DNA from 2 places in the Janibacter melonis genome. Region 2 is predicted to be linked to the other one. Evidence: predicted binding sites of a transcription regulator. Region 2 holds the regulator's gene; the other holds the start of a gene.
What was found. Region 2 encodes LexA, which represses DNA repair genes until DNA is damaged. Its sites were predicted from a motif close to TCGAACANNTGTTCGA; they were not measured.

Region 1 (4,942 bases), 810 kb from region 2:
CGACGACGGCGCTGTTGTAGCCCAGGCCGTCGACGGGGGAGCCTTCCTCGGCGCCGTCGGCGTGCTCCGCCCGCTCGTAGAGGGAGGCGTGGACGAAGACGCCGTGGCGGGCTGCGGCCTCGCGCGCGAGGGTCACCGTCGGTCCGTCGTCGAGCGACTCCGCACCGGGACCGGGCGCCTCGGCCGGCAGGACGTCGGCCGGGTAGCGCAGCAGCGTGATCTCGGGCAGGAAGACGATCTCGGCACCGGCCTGCGCGGCCTGGCCGATCGCCTCGTCGAGCACGCGGGCGAGCTCGACGGCGTCCTCGCGCCAGCGGTGCTGGACGAGGGCGACCCGCAGCGGGGCCTGGGTCGGCTCCTCGACGCGGGCGAGGCTGGTGGGCACGGCGTCGGCAGTGATGAGGCGCACGCGGGCAGTCTAGGGGCGAGGCGTGCCTACACTGCGCGCGTGCGGATGAGTCAGTTCTGGTCGCTCATGGAGGGCGAGTTCGGTGCCGGGTACGCCCATACCCTCGCCCGCCACCAGGTCCTCGGCAGCCTCGGCGGTCGAAACGCCGTCGACGCCCTCGAGGCCGGTGTCCCGGCCCGCGAGGTGTGGCAGGCGGTGTGCGACGCGATGGACGTCCCGGAGTCCCGCCGGCTCGGCGAGGACGTGACGATGGACGTGCCGCGCCGGGTCGTCGACTCCATCGGGGACTGATCGGCGTGGGCCACCGGATGTTCGTCGCGGTGGCCCTGCCCGAGGCGGTGCGCGAGGACCTCGCCGCCTTCCTCGAGCCACGCGAGGGCATGCCGTGGGTGGACCCCGCCCAGTGGCACCTCACCTTGGCCTTCATGGCGTCCGTGCCCCCGTCCCGTGCGGACGAGCTCGTCGAACGGCTCGCCCACGCGGCGGGGCGGGCCGCCCCCTTCGCCCTCTCGCTCGGGGGAGCGGGAGCCTTCCCCCACGCCGGTCGCGCCTCGGTGCTCTGGCTCGGCGTCGACGACGCCGCCCAGGACCCGCTGGCCCGGCTCGCCCGCGGGTGCCGGGCCGCTGCCTCGGTGTCGGGGGCGAGCCCGGACGGGCGGGCCTTCGTGCCCCATCTCACCCTCGCGCGGCTGCGGCGACCGGTCGAGGCGACGCGGTGGCTGCGGGTCCTCGACGCGTGGCAGGCGGACCCCTTCGTCGTCGACGAGGTCGAGCTCGTCGCCTCCTTCCTCGGCGAAGGGGCGAAGGGGCGACCCCGTCACGAGGTCGTCGCGACCCTGCCGCTCGGAGCGGACCCGTTGCCGCCGGGAGAGGCGCTGCGCGAGGGTTGACGCATGGCCGAGCGCTTCGTCGACGTGGATCTCAGCGGGGCCCGCTTCGAGCGGGTCGACCTGTCGGGGGCGGTGCTGCGCTCGGTCGAGGTCGACGGTGCCGAGATCGAGGCCCCGTGGCTGCTCGGCGGCGGCGCCTCGCTCGTCGTCAACGGCGTGGACGTGGCCCCGCTGGTCGACGCCGAGCTCGACGCCCGGATGCCCGGCCGGTCGCTGCGACGCGCGAGCGACCCCGAGGGGCTGCGGGCGGCGTGGGCGGCGCTGGAGGCCTCCTGGGCCCGGGTCCTCGACCGGGTCGCGACGATGCCGGCCGGCACGGTCGATGCGAGCGTCGACGACGAGTGGTCCTTCGCGCAGACCTTGCGCCATCTCGTCATGGCGACCGACACGTGGCTCGGGCGCGCGGTGCTCGGGCTGGATCAGCCCTACCACCCCCTCGGCCAGCCGCACGCCGAGTACGAGGCCGACGGCTACGACATGTCGGTCTTCACGACGCGGCAGCCGACGTACGAGGAGGTGCTCGAGGCGCGGGCAGGGCGTCAGCGGATGGTCCGTGAGCACCTCGCGACGCTCGTCGCCGACGACCTCGCCCAGGTGCGGGCCAACCCCTGGGCGCCGCAGCACGCGGAGACGACGCTGTCGTGCCTGCGCACGATCCTCGACGAGGAGTGGGAGCACCAGCGCTACGCGGTGCGCGACCTCGACCTGCTCCAGGCCCGGTCGGCGTCGTCGGACGCTCAGCCGACGAACATGCAGAAGGGGTGACCGGCCGGGTCGGCGACGACGTAGAGGGGCTCCTCGGGGTCCTGCGAGCGGTCGAGGACGAGCCGGCCGCCGAGGTCGAGGGCACGGCGCAGGTTCGCCTCGAGGGCGGGGACGTCGGGGACGGTGCAGTCGACGTGGAGCTGCATCGGCACGTCGTCGTCGGGCCACGTCGTCGGGGTGAGCCGCTCGACCTGCTGGAAGGCCAGCGCCCGGCCGCCGTCGGGCTGGCGAAGGACGAGCCAGTCGGCAACGTCGCGCTCGCCGTCGGCCGGCGGCTCGTCGCCGGGTCGGTAGACGAGGCCGAGGAGACGGCGGTAGAACTCGGCGAGGGCTCGGGCGTCGGTGGTGTCGAGGACGGTCTGGCACAGGCGGGGGAGGGGGACCTCGTCGCCCTCGTCGGGCCTGCTCCCGGGCTGGGTCGTCATCGCGTGTCCTCCTCGTGGCGGCCGTCGGCGGCCCGACACGCCGTCCGGCGCGTCGGTGCACGACCTCGAACACCTGTTCGGCTAGGTTTGTGCACAGCGGTCATCCCGACGGCATCAGTATCCACAGCCTCACGGCGGCTGGGGTCGTTGTCGGTGGTGGTCCCTAGCGTCTGACCCGACAGCACGACGAGACCGACCGTGCGACGGTTCGCCGGTGGGCGCGCCCGACCCGAGCAAGAACAGGCAGGTACCTGGCATGGCTGATGTCACCGCCATCGACACCAAGCTCCACGAGCAGAAGCTGAAGTCCCTCGACTCCGTCATGGGCCAGATCGAGAAGTCGCACGGCAAGGGCGCGATCATGCGCCTGGGCGACGACGTCCGGCCGCCCATCGCCGTCATCCCGACCGGGTCGATCTCCCTCGACATCGCGCTCGGCATCGGCGGGCTGCCCCGCGGCCGGGTCGTCGAGATCTACGGCCCCGAGTCGAGCGGCAAGACGACGGTCGCTCTCCACGCCGTCGCCAGCGCCCAGCGCGCCGGTGGCATCGCGGCCTTCATCGACGCCGAGCACGCCCTCGACCCCGATTACGCCAAGAAGCTCGGCGTCGACACCGACGCACTCCTCGTCTCCCAGCCCGACACCGGTGAGCAGGCGCTCGAGATCGCCGACATGCTCATCCGCTCCGGTGCTCTCGACATCATCGTCATCGACTCGGTGGCGGCGCTCGTGCCGCGCGCCGAGATCGAGGGCGAGATGGGCGACAGCCACGTCGGTCTCCAGGCCCGTCTCATGAGCCAGGCGCTGCGCAAGATCACCGGTGCGCTCAACACCTCGGGCACGACGGCGATCTTCATCAACCAGCTCCGCGAGAAGATCGGCGTGATGTTCGGCTCCCCGGAGACGACGACCGGTGGCAAGGCGCTGAAGTTCTACGCATCCGTGCGTCTCGACGTCCGGCGCATCGAGACGCTCAAGGACGGCAGCGAGCCGGTCGGCAACCGCACCCGCGTCAAGGTCGTCAAGAACAAGGTCTCCCCGCCCTTCAAGCAGGCGGAGTTCGACATCCTCTACGGGCAGGGCATCTCCCGCGAGGGCGGTCTCATCGACCAGGGCGTCGACCACGGCTTCGTGCGCAAGGCCGGTGCCTGGTACACGTACGAGGGCGACCAGCTCGGCCAGGGCAAGGAGAACGCCCGCAACTTCTTGAAGGACAACCCGCAGCTCGCCGACGAGATCGAGGTCAAGATCAAGACCAAGCTCGGCATCGGGGTCCCGGTCGAGGAGCCCGAGGGCAGCGTCGACGTCCCGGTCGACTTCTGATCGCACCGGCTGACGCCGTCACGCAGAGCTGATCGCCCGCGATGAGCAGCACCGACGAGACCGCCGCGCCCGGCACGCCCCAGGAGCAGACCCTGGAGCGGCTGCGCGCGGCGGTCGCGCGTGCCCAGGCGGGGGAGCCGACCCCGGGCGGGCAGAGCGCGCCGAGTGCGCCGAGCGGGCCCCCGCCGCCCGAGGCGCCCGACGACGATGCCGACCCCCGGGCGGTGGCCCGGGCCGTCGTGCTGCGGGCGCTCACCGGGTCGCCGAAGTCGCGCGCCGAGCTCGAGCGCACGCTGCGGCGCAAGGGCTGCCCCGACGACGTCGCCGCCGAGGTGCTCGACCGCATGGAGCACGTGGGCCTCGTCGACGACGAGGCGTACGCGCAGATGTTCGTGCGCTCCAAGCGCACCGGTCGGGGCCTGGCCCGGCGGGCGCTGCAGCACGAGCTGCGGGCGAAGGGGGTCGACGACGAGACGGCGAGCGGGGTGCTCGCCCAGATCGGCGTCGACGACGAGCGCGACGTGGCCCGTGAGCTCGTCGCGAAGAAGCTGCGCTCGATGCACGGCCTCGAGCGTGTCGTGCAGACCCGCCGGCTCGCGGGGATGCTCGCCCGCAAGGGCTACTCCTCGGAGATCTCCCGTCAGGTGATCGCCGAGTCCCTCGACGCGCTGCCCGAGCACCAGCGCGACTGACCGGCGCGCGCACCCTGTCGCACCCCGGCACGGGGAGCGCTCCCCATTCCCCACCGCGAGGGGCCCGCCCTAGCGTCGCTGGCACACCGGCGAGGGAGCGGGCATGGGCACGAGCGGTCACGAGCACGACCACGACCACGACCACGAGCACGAGCACCAGGGCGGGGGCGGGACCCGCTCGATGACCATCCGGCGGGTCAGCCTGCCGGCCTTCGAGACCGCCCTCGCCGCGGCCACCGGCCAGGACGTGCCGGCGCTGGAGGGAGCATGGGCGGAGCTGGAGCGCGCCGAGATCGCGAGCGGTGGGACGCTGCGCCCGTCGTGGGCTCGTGTCCTCGCGGCGGCCCCGGGAGCGCCGGTGCAGGTGCGGGTCGTCGCCCGCCAGGACCTCGTCTCCTTCGAGAGCGACATCGCCCTGCTGCCCGGCATCGCGCTCG
Region 2 (4,942 bases):
GCCACTCGACGATCCGTGCGGCGAGGACGGGTCCGACGCCGGGCAGGGTCTCCAGCGTGGCCTGGTCGGCGGTGTTGAGGTCGACCGGCGCCGACGGGGCCGCGGTGCCCGCCGGTCCGCCCGGAGCAGCAGCCGGTGCCGTGGGTCCGGCGGGTGCCGGGACCCCTCCGGCGACGGGGGTGGCGCCCCCTTCGCGCGGGACGACCACCTGCTCGCCGTCGACGACCAGTCGGGCGAGGTTGACCTGGGCGAGATCGGCACCCTCGCGCACGCCCCCGGCGCCCTTGATCGCCTCCTCGACGCGGGCGCCTGCGGGCACGGTGACCACCCCCGGGCTGCGCACCCGCCCGACGACGTGCACGTACACCTCCGCCGCCGGCGTGGCTCGAGCCGGTGCGGTGCCGCTGGGCACCGGCTCGGTGCCGACGCCGGTCTCGAAGCCGGAGCGGTCACCGCTCGCCACCACGGCAGGACCGCCCGACGTGGCCGGTGCGGCCTGCGGCAGCGCGTCGCGCTGCGCGAGGTGCAGCCGGACCCCGAGCACCGTGACGGCGACGGCGAGCAGCAGGGCCACCCCGAGGACCGCGCGCGGGCGGACACGCCAGCGGGCTGTCGCGATGCCCGACGGCAGGGTCAGCGGCCGGGGCGGCGGGAGCACCGGCGCGTCTCGTGCCCCCGCGTCGAGGAGATCGGGGCCGAGGTCGGGGTCGCCGTCTGCGGGGTCGGTGGCGCGGGCGTCCTCGACGCCGTCGAGGATGCGTCGCAGGCGCTCGCTGGGCTCGTCCGGTCTGCGCATGGCGCGACGTTACGAACGCCGGGGGCTCGCAGCAGGCCACCACGGCAGGCTGTGGACGGCGGACCGCGCCGAGGGGCCCCTGTGGGTGAGGGGGACGAGACCCGCGGGGGCTACCCTCGCGGTGACATCAGTCCCGATCGAGCAGGAGCGTGATCCTCATGTGCCGACCCGTCCCGTGCGAGGTCTGCGGCAAGACGACCTGGGCCGGCTGCGGCGAGCACGTCGACCAGGTGCGCGCGCAGGTCCCCGACGAGCAGTGGTGCGACGGCCAGCACGCCGAGGCCGGCGCGAGCAGCTAGGCCCTCAGCGGGCCGCGGCGTCGACGAGAGCGGTGACCGCGGCCTGCACGGCCGGCACGCGCTGGAGGTCCTCGGTCGTCACGACGTGGATGTGGCGCCGGGTCGGCGGGTTGAGCGGGCGCACGACGACGTCGTCGTTGGCCGTGGCCTCGCGGATGATGTCGGGGATGAGCGCGACGCCCAGCCCCGCGGCGACGAAGCCCTGCACCGCGACGTAGTCCTCGGTCTCGAAGGCGACGCGTGGGGCGAAGCCCGCGTCGTGCGAGATCTGCAGCAGGTGACCGCGACATCGCGGGCAGCCCGCGATCCACTCCTCCTCCGAGAGGTCGGAGAGGTCGACCCGCTCCTCCTCGGCGAGGCGGTGCCCCTTCGGCAGGGCGATGCCCACCTCCTCGGTGAGGAGGGGGTGGACGACGAAGCCCTCGAGGTCCTCGCCCCGCCCGAGGTCGGTGCCGTCGTAGCTGAAGGCGACCGCGAGGTCGCAGTCGCCGCCGCGCAGCGCCGCGAGCGACTCGGGCGGCTCGGCCTCGGTGAAGGTGACCTTGACGTCCGGGTGCGCGCGGCGCACCGCGGCGAGGGCGCGGGGCACGAGGGTGACCGACGAGCTCGGGAAGGCCATCAGCCGGACCCGACCGGCGCGCAGGCCGGCGATGGCTGCCACCTCTTCCTCGGCGGCGTCGAGCGCGGCGAGGACCGGTCCGGCGTGCCGGGCGAGCACCTCGCCCGCCTCGGTGAGGCGCACCGAGCGACCGACCTTCTCGACGAGCACCGTGCCGGTGCGCTGCTCGAGACGGCGCACCATCTGCGAGACCGCCGGCTGGGAGTACCCGAGCGCGAGCGCGGCGGCGGTGAAGCTGCCCTCGTCAGCGATGGCGCGCATCACCCGCAGCCCTGCAGCGTCGATCATGCGGTCACGATAGCCGCAGCCCCGGCGCGCTCCGAGCGGCGCCGGGAGCCTCGCGCGCAGGACGGGCGGGCGGGACCGGACGAAGGGGTGCCCACCACCACCTGGTGGGGGCACCCCCTTCGCCCGCCGTGCACGCGAGGTCCGGGCGGATACTGGTGCGGTGAGCACCCCCGAGACCTTCCGCGAGATCGCCGACGTGCTGAGCCGCGGGCCGGCGCTGGCCCTCACCGGCGCGGGGATGTCGACCGACTCGGGGATCCCCGACTACCGCGGTCCGGACGGCACGCGCCGGGTGACGCCGATGCACCTCTCGGAGTTCGTCGGCAGCAGCGCCGCCCGGCGGCGCTACTGGGCGCGCAGCTACGTGGGGTGGCGCCGCTTCAGCGCGGCCCGGCCCAACCGCGCCCACGAGCTCGTCACGCACCTGCAGGAGCGCGGTCAGGTCGGCAGCGTCATCACCCAGAACGTCGACGGCCTGCACCAGGCGGCCGGCAGCACCGGTGTCGTCGAGCTGCACGGGAGCCTGGCCGAGGTGGTCTGCCTCGCGTGCGGCGCCCGGGAGGCCCGGGCCGCGCTCGACGAGCGGATGGCGCAGCGCAACCCCGGCTTCGACGCGGACAGCGACGAGATCCGACCCGACGGCGACGTGCGCCTCGAGGAGGTCGAGGTCGAGGCCTTCGAGGCGCCGCTCTGCCTCGTGTGCGGGTCGGACATGCTCAAGCCCGACGTCGTCTTCTTCGGCGGCTCGGTCGACAAGCCGCTCGTCGAGCACTGCTTCGCGCTCACGGAGGCGGCGCCGAGCCTGCTCGTGCTCGGGTCGAGCCTGCAGGTCATGTCCGGCCTGCGCTTCGTGCGGCGGGCCGCCAAGCTCGGCACGCCGGTCGTCATCATCACGAGGGGACGCACGCGCGGTGACGACCTCGCGACCCACCGGGTCGACGGCTCGCTCGACACGAGCCTGGACGCGCTGGCCCGCGCCAGCGCACAGGTCGGCTGACCGGCCCCGCCACGCAGGACGGGCCCGCCCCGTGCAGGGGCGGGCCCGTCCGGCCGGGGCGGCGCGCCAGGCTCAGATGCGGCGCAGGACCGCGGTGACCTTGCCGAGGATCGTCGCGTGGTCGCCGTCGATCGGCTCGAAGGCGGGGTTGTGGGGGAGCAGCCACACCTTGCCGTCACGTCGCTTGAAGGTCTTGACCGTCGCCTCGTCGTCGAGCATCGCCGCGACGATGTCGCCGTTGTCGGCCGTCGGCTGCTGGCGCACGACGACCCAGTCGCCGTCGCAGATCGCGGCCTCGATCATCGAGTCGCCGACGACGCGCAGGAGGAAGAGGGAGCCCTCGCCGACGACCTGCTTCGGCAGGGGGAAGACCTCCTCGACGCTCTCCTCGGCGACGATCGGCACGCCCGCGGCGATCTGGCCGAGCACCGGCACGTACGTCGCGGCGGGGTGGGCGTCCCCGCTGCCCGTCGCGTCGGGGTCGTGGGGGCTGGCGCCACCGCGGTAGCCGGCGATGTCGTGGGTCTGCGCGTCGCCCTCGGGGGAGCGGGGCGCATCGGGGGAGACGACCTCGATGGCGCGGGGCCGGTTGGGGTCACGGCGTAGGTAGCCCTTGCGCTCGAGCGCGGTCAGCTGGTGGGCCACCGAGCTCGGGCTCGTCAGCCCGACCGCGTCGCCGATCTCGCGCAGGCTCGGCGGGTAGCCCCGCGTCGCGACCGCGCTGCGGATCACCTCGAGGACCTTGACCTGCCGGGCGGTCAGCCCCTCGCCGTTGTCCCGCACCGGCAACGTGCGGATGTTGTCCTCGCTCATCGCGCCCCTCGCTGTCTCGCTCGCGCCGCGACCCGTGAGGGGGCGGCTGGTGGCCTGCTCCTGCGGGGGAGGACAGCGTTGTCGGTGCTCGCTGGTTGTCTCTCCCGTGTGGCCGACGGTAGTGCTCGGCCCGGTCTAGATCAAACACATGTTCGAGCGTGTCTTGTTCTCGCTCGAACACCTGTGCTAGACATCGTGCAGACGCCTCGTCGAACACCGGTTCGACCAGACGACCAGGAGGAGACCATGAGCGCACTCACCGTCCAGGCCCCGCAGCACGCTGCCCGGCCCTCGGCGCTGCGCGACCCGCGCCGGGCCGAGCGCCACCTCGTGTCCGTGCCGACGGGGACCGACGTCCCCACCGAGCTGCGGGTGACCCGTCGGGGTCGCCTCGCGCTCACGACGATCGCCGTCGCGGCCCTGCTCGCGCTCGGCACCGGCATCGCGACCGCGGGCGGCGAGGCCGCTGCGGCCACGACCGTCACCGTCGAGCAGGGGCAGACCCTCAGCGACGTCGCCGCCAGCCAGATGCCCGGCGTGCCCACGAGCGCGGCCGTCTCGGCGATCCGCTCGGAGAACGCGCTGAGCACCCCCTTCGTCCACGCCGGCCAGGAGCTCGTCATCCCGACGCGCTGACCGTCACGACGGATCACCAGACCACCCGGGTCCCTCGACCCGACCCGGGCGACGGCGACGGCCGCACCTCCACCGGGTGCGGCCGTCGTGCTGTCCCCGCCGGCTGTCGACGGGGCTCGCGTCGGCGTCTCGCCCGGTATCCCGGGACTTCTCGCCCGGGGGTTCGCCGGGTCTTGCGTGCGTGGTGGTGGGCGTGATGAAATGGCACTACATCTAGTGGTTGCACCGATGTCATTCGTCCACATGTAGTGCACATGTGAGGCGGAGTTGTCCACCGGTTGTCGACAGATGTCCACAGCAGAACCGCCCTGATCCACACCCCGGTCCACAGCTGGCGACACGCCTCGTGCTGGTGAGCCGGTGCCCGACCTGTGCCACCGTGCCCGAGAGGAGAGCATCGTGCACTGCCCCTTCTGCCGTCACACCGACTCTCGCGTCATCGACTCGCGCACGGCCGACGACGGGTCCTCGATCCGTCGCCGTCGGCAGTGCCC

Region 1: a site for LexA is predicted at 2,555-2,570, ahead of recA (recombinase RecA). Genes of this name have one in related genera too.

What each region holds. Positions count from the first base shown of each region.
Region 1 is NZ_CP044548.2:392,860-397,801, forward strand. It holds gene EEW87_RS01880 (nitrilase-related carbon-nitrogen hydrolase) at 1-409, opposite strand, end outside; gene EEW87_RS01885 (DUF3046 domain-containing protein) at 455-700, shown strand; gene thpR (RNA 2',3'-cyclic phosphodiesterase) at 718-1,299, shown strand; gene EEW87_RS01895 (DinB family protein) at 1,303-2,064, shown strand; gene EEW87_RS01900 (VOC family protein) at 2,037-2,489, opposite strand; gene recA (recombinase RecA) at 2,746-3,813, shown strand; gene EEW87_RS01910 (regulatory protein RecX) at 3,855-4,505, shown strand; gene EEW87_RS01915 (hypothetical protein) at 4,609-4,942, shown strand, end outside.
Region 2 is NZ_CP044548.2:1,198,268-1,203,209, reverse strand. It holds gene EEW87_RS16800 (ComEA family DNA-binding protein) at 1-796, opposite strand, end outside; gene EEW87_RS16795 (hypothetical protein) at 955-1,095, shown strand; gene EEW87_RS05690 (LysR family transcriptional regulator) at 1,100-2,002, opposite strand; gene EEW87_RS05685 (NAD-dependent protein deacetylase) at 2,163-2,999, shown strand; gene lexA (transcriptional repressor LexA) at 3,072-3,812, opposite strand; gene EEW87_RS05675 (LysM peptidoglycan-binding domain-containing protein) at 4,059-4,448, shown strand; gene nrdR (transcriptional regulator NrdR) at 4,848-4,942, shown strand, end outside.